DNA from 4 places in the Paenibacillus sp. cl6col genome. Region 1 is predicted to be linked to each of the others. Evidence: riboswitches for the same ligand, from Rfam matches in the RefSeq annotation. Region 1 holds a riboswitch; each other region holds the start of a gene.
What was found. A riboswitch is a leader RNA that binds a small molecule or an ion and turns the genes downstream of it on or off. The one in region 1 is predicted to bind thiamine pyrophosphate.
Positions count from the first base shown of each region.

Region 1 (3,125 bases):
TGTGCATTGGTCCTACCTGTTTGTCATTCCGGTAATGACAATAGTCAGTCTCCCCTTCTTCTTGACCGCACTGCCGCAGGAGCCTTCTCGCAATGGGAGAACAGATATCATCGGCATTGCCTTCTTGTCAGCAGGCATTATTCTATTTACCTTGTTTACTACGACATATGTCTGGTTCTATCTGGTCTGCAGTATGATTCTCGTTCTTGGGTTTGCTTTGCATATCCGCCGTATTCGCGAACCGTTTATTGCTCCGTCCCTGTTCGCTAATCGCCCATATGTACTTGGCACGCTTGCTGGTTCCATTTTGCTAGGAACGGTAGCTGGATTTATTTCCATGGTTCCTTACTTCATGCGGGATGTACATCAACTTTCGACCGCTGTTATCGGCAGCGCGATCATTTTCCCAGGGTCACTCAGCGTTATTCTGTTCGGCATACTCGGTGGAACTCTCGTTGATAAGAGAGGAACTTCATTTGTATTTGTCGCTGGAATAGGTCTTGTCACATTCAGTTTCGTCACGCTCCTTGCGTGGGGGAATGATTCTCCATGGCTGATGACGTTCGCCCTCGTGCTCGTGTTCGGAGGGTTGTCATTCATCAAGACAGTTATATCTGCATCCGTTGCAGAATCGCTAGCACCTGACCAAGCAGGAGAAGGAATGAGCATGCTCAGCTTTGCATGCTTTATGGCTGAAGGCATCGGCATCGCTGTAGTCGGCGGTCTGCTTACACATAGTTGGCTGTTGACTTCACTGACACCTACCGTTGCCAAGGAAGCTTCATTTGCCTTATACAGTGGCCTGATTATTCTGCTCATAGCAGTTCTTGCATGCGGAGGGATCGTATACAGCTTGTCATTGAGACGACATTCTACAACTTCACACGATTAACAATTCATGAGGATCAGGACTTCTTCCTGATCCTCATTTTGTTCTATTCTCTCTTCAAATCTCCTAACACGCTCCTTATCTCCTTATTCCTCTCTTCGATGTTGTCTAGCGAACGATTACAATCATTGGCTTCTATCCCTATCCTATTTTTATGTTTTTTGTAAACATTTCGTTGTCAACCTATCATGAATATTGTATGATATGAGCAATTGCATAGTCATACAAATTCGGGGGCTTGAGGAATCAGGCTGAGATTGTAGATGAGTATACCGCTACTGACCGTTAATCTGATCTGGATAATGCCAGCGTAGAGAATCTGTATTTGTCGTGTGATCATGCTCTGCTGTGATCTAGGACTCTTCTACCGTCTGGTTGCCAGACGGTTTTTTTGTATGCTAGCTATACAACAAAGGAGAGGGTTATGTTGCCAGAACAACAGAGAAGCAACAAATTAAAGTTTACGGATATTCTCATTACCGTGATGATCGGGGTCGTATTTGGTGTGATCTTCAAAATGTGGGAGAGCGTCTACAGTCTCGCAAAGCCGTTGTTCCCACAAGCAGGACAATTAACATATGGCATGTGGTTTATGGCTGGCCCATTCGCGTACCTAGTCATTCGCAAGCCCGGCGTCTGCTTCCTTGCAAGTCTTGCTGCCGCTAATTTATCGGCTATTCTTGGCTCTGCTTGGGGACTAGAGACGATTGTGTATGGCTGTGTACAAGGTCTGGCGGCAGAATTGGCATTCGCCTTGACTGGATACCGCAAGCACAGCATCGTCATCGCAGGCATCGCTGGCATTCTGTCCGCAGTCGGCTCATTCATTATCGATCTCGGTTACGGATATGCAGATTACGAGACATGGGTGCTCGTCTTGAAGTACGGACTTCGTGTCATTAGTGCGTTCATCTTCGCTGGCGTATTTGCCGGCTTGCTCGTTCGTGCATTGGAAGTGACAGGGGTAACCAAATCCATACGTCCTGTGTCCAAAGAAGATTACGCGGTACTTAATCAATAGCACGCATAATATGAATAGATAGAATTTGTGCGTACGCCACAAATTCGGAATAAGGTGGTTACACATGCAACAGGAATCTCATGCGAATTCGTCTGCATTTGTTGACCGCTTGCGCCTAACATTTCCAGGAGAGGATTCCTTGCTGTTCAAGGACCTCTCCTTCCACATTTCTACCGGTGAGAAGGTACTGCTCCTCGGGCCAAGCGGTTGCGGCAAATCAACATTGCTGCATGTATTAAGCGGAATTATGCCCCACTCTATCGAAGTGCCGATGAAATACGATCAGATTAAGCTTCCTTCAAGCTGGGGCTTCGTATTCCAAGATCCGGACAGCCAGTTCTGCATGCCATATGTAGATGAAGAGCTCGCCTTTGTACTGGAAAATCTCTCGATCCCCTATGATCAAATGCCAGCATGCATGACAGGCATACTTGAAAGAGTGGGATTGCAGTTCAACAATCTGCATACAGAAATCCATACGCTATCCCAAGGAATGAAGCAGCGGCTCGCGCTTGCGTCCGTCCTGCTGCTAGAACCAGAGGTGTTGTTCCTCGATGAGCCTACAGCGCTTCTTGATCCAGAAGGAACGAAGCAAGTCTGGGACACCGTGAAACAAGCTGCCGATTCCTCCACCATTCTAATCGTGGAGCACAAAATCGAGCATGTTATCGACATTATCAATCGTGTGGTGCTATTCGACAGCACTGGACAAATCATTGCGGACGACGAGCCGAAAAATGTATTTCTACATCATAAAGATAAGCTCATTGAATATGGTATTTGGTATCCCGGTGTATGGCAGGACTACAGTTATTCAGAAGCCTACCAAGCCATAACGCAGCAACGAACGGCGAACGGATATCAACAGCCTCATTGCAAGCAGGACGGCGGGCTCACCTACACGCGTCTGCAAGCCGTGCAGCCACTGCTCTCTTTGCGTGATTTTAGCGGATACTATGAAGAAATTCGTCGCATATCCGTCCCGAGCGTAGATATTTATCCGGGGGAATGGATTACGATTATCGGAGAGAACGGCGCTGGCAAGAGCACACTATTGTTGTCTCTTATGCAAATTCTGCGTACTACAGGCATGTATCTTATTGAGGGTCAAGAGCTGCCAGCACAGGCTCGCAAGCGATGGTTCCCACGATTCAGAAATACGGGAAAGCAGCCTCCAGCCGAACTCGCCTTCGTATTTCAGAATCCTGAGATGCA
Region 1 covers NZ_FNAZ01000009.1:148,386-151,510, reverse strand. The annotation lists gene BLS15_RS21920 (MFS transporter) at 1-892, shown strand, start outside; TPP riboswitch at 1,110-1,223, shown strand; gene BLS15_RS21915 (ECF transporter S component) at 1,314-1,910, shown strand; gene BLS15_RS21910 (ABC transporter ATP-binding protein) at 1,975-3,125, shown strand, end outside.

Region 2 (3,125 bases), on a different contig from region 1:
CGCACAAGCATTAAAACGGACAAATACAGCTACAGAGGTAAATGCAGGACTGTTCTACCGCTACCCGGTCAAGGAGATGTGTCCGAGTTCCTCCTTTATCGATGTTCTGCTTCGACATGATGTCCCCTTTACCCTGTCATCGGATTCTCACTTTCCAGACGACGTCGGCAAATACGTGGCGGACAATACCCTTATGCTTCAGCAGCGCGGTCTAGCCGAAATTGCCACATTCCATCAACGCAAACGCATCATGCGACCGCTCGCAACTTCGACTTCTTAATAAAGAAAACGCAAAGCGAGCTGCCCTCTCTCCTATCCCATGAAAAGCAATTCCCGGCGCAACGACTGCACCGGGGATTTCATGTATATTATTTTATTTTCTTTCGAACCGGTTCGAATAGCTGCAGCCAATAAGCGTTGCTGCTTCCTGCCGGGCTGTCATTTCGTATATGCTCCTCCAAGCAGAATCTTGCCTCCGAATCAGGCTCGTAGTCTGGATGCTCGTTCAATTTCTCCATCAATAATTGCCACGATCCCGTAATATCATCTGTACTCTCCATCATGGCATACACCCCGCCGGAGAACCTAGCCTCCGCCAAATGACTTGGTATATCGATATTTTCTGGAATGGAGGCATATGCACAATAACCGTAAACGTTCGATTCAACGTCAGGGAGTGGTTCTTCATTTTTTCCAAATAGCCGTGCCGTTCCTTGCAGTTCAGCTTGCACGAGCCAGTCCGCTAATGATTCGATCGCTTCTTCTTCTGGTGATGCGCTTACGACAACATGGCAAGCCATTCTCATTGGTGGAAGGGTTACGAATTTGATCGATGCTGGAGAATAACTCCACTGATTACTCATCGGCATTGTCACCTCATGTTTCATATTTGAATGTAGGAACGGTTCATGACATAATTGCAGCAGCAATTGAGCCGTAATCGGTTCATTGAGGTACTTGTGCAACTGCTCCAACCATTTCTTCAATGTTAGTTCCTTCGATATGCACTCATTCTTGTGCTCAATCATCTCGTGTGCATACTGAGTCATTACCTGATGTGCGGTTCGGAACGTCATATCCGCCAGCACCACTTTAATCTCTTTAATCCCAATATCAAACCCTCTTAACAAAGCAGTTATACGGATTGCAAGCACAGTCTGTTCATCATACATCCTCCAGCCAGAACTGGTATCGCGCTGACTTGCAAACAACCCCTGCGACTCCCAGTGGCGCAGGGTACGGCTCGTCACACCGATTTCCTGCGATAATTTATCGATTCCTATCATGTTGCCCATCACTATCATCAACCTCTGTCACTTGACGTATCATAAGGCGCCTTATGAGGTTATTGTATCAGTTGTCGCAGCGTCAATTACAATACGAAACTTCGCTCCAAGCACTAACAAATTATCGTTTTGACCGAATGGTTGAGAAAACTAACGTTTTACAATTATCTCCATCAATGCTAAAGTAGTTCGTAAGATGAATATGACGTGAAATCCACTAGGGGAGCCGCATAGGCGGCTGAGACAAGAATTCTTGGACCCTTTGAACCTGATCCGGGTAATACCGGCGGAGGGAAGTGGAGCCGGCCTCATGGTCTTTTTGTATGGACATGATGAAGCCGCTCCATTTCGGGGCGGCTTTTTTTGGCTGCCGCGAAGTGCTCCTTGACCAGATTTCAGCATGCATTCATCATCTATCCAATCATTCGGAGGTGCTGTTCATGCTTACATTTACGGAGGAACTGAGACACGAAGCAGAGCCGATATACGATGCCATTATGGATCATCCATTCGTTCGGGGAATTGCTGAAGGTACTGTCAAGAAAGAACAGTTGATTCACTACGTAAAGCAGGATTTTGAATATTTGAATGCCTTTATTCGGATTTACGGCATTGCGATTTCCAAATGTAACAGCCGAGAGACAATGGCTCTTTTCAACGAGCAAATCTCGTTTGTGCTGAATAGCGAGATACACCCCCATCATAATTTTTGTAACGTGGCAGGCGTAACGTTCGAAGAACTGCAAGGCTACCCGATCGCCCCTTCTGCGAGCCATTATGTGTCCCATATGCTTACCGTGGCCCACGAAGGAACCCTAGAAGATATTATTGCGGCTTTGCTGCCGTGCCCATGGACATATACGGAGATCGGACAACGTCTGCTAAAAGAAGTGAATCCAGATGAGACCCATCCGTTCTATGAGTGGATTCATTTCTATGGAGACCTCGGCGGCGGAGTTACGGACAAAATGCGCCGAATGCTGGATGAATGGGCAGAATCGCTGTCGCAAGCACGCAAGCAGCAGCTGAAGAAGCATTTTCTGACTAGCTGCCAGCTGGAATATATGTTTTGGGACATGGCTTATCAAGTAGAAGACTGGCCGGTACGCTTGGCGGAGAAGACAGAGGTGAAACAAGGATGATCGATATGCAGTTCTTCCCCCAACGTATTAAGGAACGGCGCCCCCTCATCCACAATATGACGAATATCGTCGTCGCCAACTTTACCGCTAACGGTCTGCTAGCCATTGGCGCCTCCCCTGTGATGGCTTCAGCCAAAGAAGAGGTAGCAGACATGGCCAAGGCAGCAGATGCGCTCGTATTGAACCTCGGCACGCTCGATACAGACATGATAGAAGCTATGCTAATCGCAGGGCGGTCGGCGAATGTACATGGCATTCCGGTTATTCTCGATCCAGTAGGCGCAGGCGCAACGCCGTATCGGACGAAGGTGTCCGTGAAGATGCTCAAGGAATTGCGTGTCTCGATCGTGCGCGGCAATGCCGCGGAAATTGCTCAGCTGATGGGTGAAGCTGGCGAGATCAAGGGCGTGGATTGCATGGAGTCTGAAAGCTCCCTTCGTTCCCCTGAGGAGTTGTTCGATCTTGCTGCACGGGCAGCTGACCGTTTCGGCACCATCGTTGCCATTTCGGGCAAAGAGGATGTCATTACAGACGGCACAACCGGCTACGTTATTGCGGGCGGTCATCCGATATTAACGAGCATAACGGGAAGCGGGTGCCTGCTGACATCGGTCATCGGCGCATTTGCTGCGGTAGAATCTGATTTATTGCTGGCAGGAGCCGCAGCGATGTCTTATTATGGGGGCGCAGCAGCCCA
Region 2 covers NZ_FNAZ01000001.1:752,197-755,321, forward strand. The annotation lists gene BLS15_RS03240 (histidinol phosphate phosphatase domain-containing protein) at 1-280, shown strand, start outside; gene BLS15_RS03245 (MerR family transcriptional regulator) at 369-1,295, opposite strand; TPP riboswitch at 1,496-1,598, shown strand; gene tenA (thiaminase II) at 1,727-2,428, shown strand; gene thiM (hydroxyethylthiazole kinase) at 2,425-3,125, shown strand, end outside.
Region 2: linked by a shared signal. The riboswitch ahead of tenA (thiaminase II) and the one ahead of BLS15_RS21915 (ECF transporter S component) in region 1 are both predicted to bind thiamine pyrophosphate.

Region 3 (3,125 bases), on a different contig from region 1:
TCAAATCAACTTCAACGGCAAAATCAATTCAGTTAACGTGGGAGGTAAAACCGCGTTGGCAGGTGATCAACAGATCCAACTCGATGGTCCGGTTGAAAAAAACGGGGAACGCACCTTTGTTCCGTTAAGCTTTATTTCGAAAGTCATGGGAGCCAGCGTAAAGTGGGATAATCCAAGCAGAACAGCAAATATTACGCCGGTTAAGTAATGATATAAAACGCTGCCTAGTCCATTGGTAGCCCTTGCATGAGCTTGATTGATGAACATGTTCTATTAAACGATTGAAGCATCATTGTTTAGAACCAGTCTGTCAATCCAATCATCGTAATAAGGCCAAGAATGAAGGAGACGGTGGCCGACCGCTGATGTCCGTCTCCATGACTTTCAGGAATCAGTTCTTTATACACAATGAACATCATTGCCCCTGCTGCAAAGGACAGCCCATATGGAACCAGATTGCTCACATAAGAGCTAAGTGTGTATCCGAGCATGCTGGTGACAATCTCAACGACGCCTGTTAAGGTAGCGATGCCAAGCGCTTTCCAGCGATTGATGTTCTGATTGACGAGGAATAAGGCGACGAGGAAGCCCTCTGGTGCATTCTGCAATCCAATGGAAAACGCGATTAACGGCCCAAGTGTATCATTGCTGCTCGCATAACTGACGCCGACAGACAAGCCTTCCGGCAAATTATGAAGGGTGATGGCCGCAATGATAAGGAATGATTTCTGTTCGATATTGATGCGAATTCGTTGATTCGGATTCTCCAAATCCATATGAGGCAGGGAATGCTCCAGCCACAGCAGCACGAAGCAGCCAAGCAGCAGGCCGAATGCAATCACGAACACATTAGAGCTGGCAAGCGCTTCGGGGATAAGATTGAACATTGAAGCTGTTGTCATGATCCCTGCTGTATAGGCGAGAAGGATATCCCTCATACGGTGAGACATGCTCCTCATGAACAAGATCGGGATGGCCCCGATGCCTGTGGATAAGGCGGAAATGGTGCTGCCGATTAACGCTTCTGTCATACTACTCTTCATCCCCTTGCTCGAATCCGGTATTCGAATTGAATTGATATTTGGTGATCGTATCATACAGACATCCTCTACGCCAAGAAATCAATGAGGTAATTATTTGAGTTAAAATGGAATATTGTCCCTTGTTTCACATGGAACTTTTTTCGACAGGAATCTAGTGAATATGAGCAATCTGCTGTCATAAAGCATACGAATAACGAAGTTGATGGGAGATATAAGCATTGCCTCAATGATCAGCGGACACTTTGCAATTTCTGTTTGTCACTGGACTTTCTGATGGATGAGGACTATAATTACCCGTGTAATATGGTAGCTTCGATAACTGCATATGCACGCTAGGGGTGCTGGAATTTGGCCGGCTGAGATTGTATCCCATTAAGATACCGACCCTTACACCTGATCTGGGTAATGCCAGCGTAGGAAAGACGTTGAACCGCGTCATTATTGTTATAATTAGGTTGCTTGCTTATTCGTCATGCTCTGCATGAATGTGCGCTGCTTTGGGCAGAATGGACATAATTGCTGTACGGATGAACGAATGCCGGATGACCTTATTGACGTGATTCATCGTATGATGCACATTCGCATATACGCGTAGAACGGCACACAAAGCGTCCCAGAGGGGGCGCTTTTTTTTGTGGATCTGAATCGTGTTGCAGGACGGCGGGACGGGAACTTGCTCATCCACACATATACGATCGAGCGGATCGTCCAACTGGTGAACGCGGCAGGCGTTATCGAAGCACTTTCTAATTTCATGATCGGCTCTCCACTAGTGAGGGAAGGAAGAGAAGGGGGATTCATCATATGCAACGGACACGCTTTACACGAGGGTTGATGCTGGCGCTCGTTATCATGATGACATTTGCGCTCGCTGCTTGCGGCGGCAAGGGTCAAGAAGCAGGACAAGGGAGCCAGGCAGAGGGGAACACGACTCAGGAGCAAGGAACGGATAAGTCGAAGGAGAAACGCGACATTAAGCTTGTGCTTGATTGGACGCCGAATACGAACCATACTGGCTTGTATGTCGCTAAGGAGAAGGGCTACTATGAGGAAGAAGGTCTGAATGTTGAGATATTGCAGCCGAGTACTGGCGCATCAGAGGCGATGATCGCATCGGGAGAAGCGCAATTCGGTGTTAGTGTTCAGGAAAGTATTACGATGGCTCGACAACAAAATGTTCCGATCGTGTCGATTGGTGCGATCATTCAGCATAATACATCAGGCTTTGCCGCGCCGAAGGACAAGAACATCAAGTCACCTAAGGACTTTGAAGGCAAAACGTATGGCGGCTGGGGCTCTCCGGTTGAGGAGATGATTATCCGCACGATTATGGAAAAGGACGGCGGCGACTATAGCAAGCTGAAGAGCGTCAACATGGGCAATGCCGATTACTTTACAGCCGTGAAGAAGGATATTGATTTCGCGTGGATCTTTTACGCTTGGACAGGTATTGAAGCAGAGCTTCGTGGTGAGCCGATTGATATGCTGTATGTCAATCAATATGCGAAGGAACTCGACTATTATACGCCGGTTCTTTCGACAAGCGAGAAGCTGATCAAGGAAGATCCTGAATTGATTAAGGCATTCATGCGTGCTACGTCCAAGGGCTATCAATATGCGATTGACAATCCAGAAGATGCAGCCAACCTGCTGCTTAAAGCTGTGCCGGATTTGAACAAAGATCTGGTTATCGCAAGCCAGAAATGGCTGAGTCCGAAGTATAAGGACGATGCACCTCGCTGGGGCGAGCAAAAGCGTGACGTATGGGCAAATTACATGAATTGGCTCGTGGGGAACAAATTAATGGATAAGAGCATTGATGTAGACAAGGCGTTTACGAATGACTTCTTGCCAGCTTCATAAGCCTATACGGTTATAGGAATAGGCAATGGGCGCATATGCGCCCTTTTGCTGTATATCGTTACCTGTGTATATCGTTACATGATATCGATACGAGATAATCGTCACCAAGACCGTTACAAGTTGATCATTACATGAGGATTGAGAAAGAGGAGGAGAAGCAAGATGGCGAACAGTTTAGTAAGCATTCAGATCGTTCCGAAGACGAAAAATGGGGAAGAC
Region 3 covers NZ_FNAZ01000013.1:109,373-112,497, forward strand. The annotation lists gene BLS15_RS25660 (stalk domain-containing protein) at 1-208, shown strand, start outside; gene BLS15_RS25665 (ZIP family metal transporter) at 297-1,031, opposite strand; TPP riboswitch at 1,368-1,481, shown strand; gene BLS15_RS25670 (hypothetical protein) at 1,678-1,878, shown strand; gene BLS15_RS25675 (ABC transporter substrate-binding protein) at 1,848-2,906, shown strand; gene BLS15_RS25680 (thiamine-binding protein) at 3,069-3,125, shown strand, end outside.
Region 3: linked by a shared signal. The riboswitch ahead of BLS15_RS25670 (hypothetical protein) and the one ahead of BLS15_RS21915 (ECF transporter S component) in region 1 are both predicted to bind thiamine pyrophosphate.

Region 4 (3,125 bases), on a different contig from region 1:
CTCTCCTGTGCGCTATGGTCATTGTAGCCATCTTTGCCCCACTCACCGTCCGCGCGTATATGCGCCGCACCTAAATTTCAAATAAGCAGCCCTCAACAATTTCGGTAACTGAAAAAACATCTTAACACCCAAATGTAAACATGTACGGTAAGGAGTAGAGAACTAAATCCCTGCTCCTTATCGCATGATACGGGAAATGGAAGTATTCCTAACAGAGTCATGCTACACCCTTAGCAGAGAAGGGAATATCCTTGAATATCCACGGATAACCCCCTTAATTCTATTTTACGAATCGCCTGTAGAGGTCTATACTTAAGGGGTGTTAAGGAACAAGGCATTTCACAACAGCTTCGTTCAATCGGGATGCAGCAATCCCCCTTGAACCCAGTTATCATACGGGTTCTTAGCTCAGTTGGTAGAGCAGTTGACTCTTAATCATCAGGTCGAGGGTTCGAACCCCTCAGAACCCACCAATTATGTGATCAAAACGGCAGAGAATGCCGTTTTTTTGTTGCATCCTCTTCATTTTTGAACGGCAAAAAGGTAACGTTATTCTATCAGTCGGAGACAATGGTATCGGCGTTCAGGAGCCGATCAAGGAACATATTTTCGAAGAATTCATCCGCGGCGATGGCCCGATTAAAGACAGTACAGGCTTAGGTCTCGCCATTTGCAAAAAAATCATAACGCTCCATGATGGCACGATTGAACTAACGCAGGATCAGTGTTACCATACCTTGTTTCAAATCACGTTGACTATTACGGAGGACTAGAGTTCCTTCATGATGTCGGGCATCACCTTCAGGCTTCGATACCACGGATCGTTTGCATGCCCGGATCTAGCCCATTGCAATATTAAGCTCCAGTTTGAAGTATTCCTTTTGGTGTTACACCCTTTACAAACGGATCATCCCGTGTATAATGAAAGCTGTCAAGCATATGAACGATGGAAACTGCATAGTGAATTTCGAACACTAGGGGTGCTGTAACAAGCTGAGAGACAGCGGCAACGCTGTTAACCCTTACAACCCGAACTAGATAATACTAGCGTGGGGAAGTGTAGTCGACTGATTGATATAAGCTGCGGCTTCGTCATGTTCGTCATTGCATGAAGCCATGTCATACCCTTGTATCCTCAAGCGTAACTGCACCGACTCACGGTGCAGTTTTTTTGTTGTCTGCTGACCACATATTGATTCGTCAGGGAGGATATAAGTTATGAGTCAGTTATCTTGCGGTACGAGCCGCATCGTTGGTTGTCGCTTTTCTATCTATCCGATGAGCGATCGCTTCGTTGACCTTATTTTGGGAGCGTTGCGAGACACAGACATGTCTAAGGTATGGTGCCATACCGATGATGTCAGCACCTGGGTTCGTGGGCGCAGTGAACACGTATTCGATGTCGTTCAGTCAATCTTTTTACATAGCGCGGCAAGTGGAGAACATGTTGTGCTGAATGCTACCTTCTCTGTTGGCTGTCCGGGCGACACACAAGGAGATGCCTTCATGAATACGGACGAAATTCGAATGAATGCGGAACGGTATCAAGCGATTCCTCTCAAGGTCGCTGCTCATTTTGCGCTCTACCCGCTCGGAACGGCAGATTACATGGATACGATCTATGAGATCATTGGCCTTGCTAAGGAAGAAGGCACTTTCGATGAGAGCGCTCATTATGCAAGCCGCTTAGAAGGAGATGCACAGCGAGTATTTACTACACTTAAGAACGCGTTTAATCGGGCGAGAAAATCAGACAAGTCCCATGTAGTGATGACAACTACGATGTCAGCCAACAGCCCTTCCACAAGGTAGCAGCTGAAGATAAAGAATTTCCAAAATGCAAATTACAAACCAAACGGACTCATCCGATCATCGTTCTAAGAAAAGAGGAATGTTCATGAATTCGCGAAACAGCCAATGGAAATTACGAGATATTGTCGTTCTCAGTTCATTATCTGTTGTGTTTGCCGTCATTTATCTGCTCTTCTTGCAATTAGGCAATGTGCTTGTTGGCTTTATGGGGCCGATGGGATATGAAGTCATCTTCGGCATTTGGTTTATCGTATCGATCATCGCTACCTATATTATCCGCAAGCCCGGGGCTGCCGTCATTTCTGAGACAGTCGCTGGACTGATTGAGGTATTAATCGGCAACGCCGTAGGGCCTATTTTGATTGTATCCGCCCTAATTCAAGGTTTGGGTGCCGAAGCCGTATTTGCCGCTACAAGATATCGGAATTATTCAACCAAAGTGCTTATGGAGGCTGGGGTGGGCTCCGCTGTATTCAGCTTCGCGTGGGGGTATTTCCGCAACGGTTATGCGGCCTACTCTGTTGGTCTCATCCTCGCGATGTTCGTCGTTCGCTGTATAAGTGGCGCACTCCTCTCGGGTCTGCTTGGCAAATGGATTGCGGACGCCTTGGCCAATACAGGAGTTCTTAGAAGCTTCCCAATTGCAAAGGGGCAGCGATAACATGGCAAGCCCAGCGCTTCTCATTCCCAATCACCCAGCACAATCGACCTTACAACGTGACGCCGAGCATGGAGCTCTTATTGCACTGGAAGCCACTGATCTGACACTCGCCTTCGAGACCGAAGGCAAGCCTGTCTTATCCAACATCAATGTCACCCTGCATGAGGGGGAAACCGTTCTGCTGTTGGGCCCAAGTGGCTGTGGCAAGAGCTCGCTAGCCTTTTGCCTTACCGGGCTATATCCACATGCAATAGACAGTCTAGTTGAAGGCAGTGTCCTCGTGTACGGCAAGCCAATCGAACAGTACGATTCCGGTGCAGCGGCCCAGCATATCGGAATTGTATTTCAAGATTTCGAAAGTCAGTTCTGTATGCTGCGTGTAGAAGAGGAAATAGCCTTTTGCCTAGAAAATCGGGATTGTCCTCGAACTGAGATGGAATCCATGATTCAAGAGGTATTAGAAAAGGTAGGATTGCTCGCATGGCGTCATGCGTATATTCACGAACTATCGGGAGGCATGAAGCAGAAGCTGGCTCTCGCCTGCGCTCTAGCCCTTCGCGTGCACATGCTTGTATTGGATGAGCCCACATCGAATCTCGATCCGTATACAAGACATCAATTTGCTGTACTCATTTCAGAACTGGCACGCAAG
Region 4 covers NZ_FNAZ01000005.1:165,164-168,288, reverse strand. The annotation lists gene BLS15_RS15115 (ABC transporter permease) at 1-74, shown strand, start outside; tRNA gene BLS15_RS15110 (tRNA-Lys) at 398-473, shown strand; gene BLS15_RS15105 (sensor histidine kinase) at 498-773, shown strand; TPP riboswitch at 967-1,073, shown strand; gene BLS15_RS15100 (YkoF family thiamine/hydroxymethylpyrimidine-binding protein) at 1,219-1,812, shown strand; gene BLS15_RS15095 (ECF transporter S component) at 1,898-2,473, shown strand; gene BLS15_RS15090 (ABC transporter ATP-binding protein) at 2,475-3,125, shown strand, end outside.
Region 4: linked by a shared signal. The riboswitch ahead of BLS15_RS15100 (YkoF family thiamine/hydroxymethylpyrimidine-binding protein) and the one ahead of BLS15_RS21915 (ECF transporter S component) in region 1 are both predicted to bind thiamine pyrophosphate.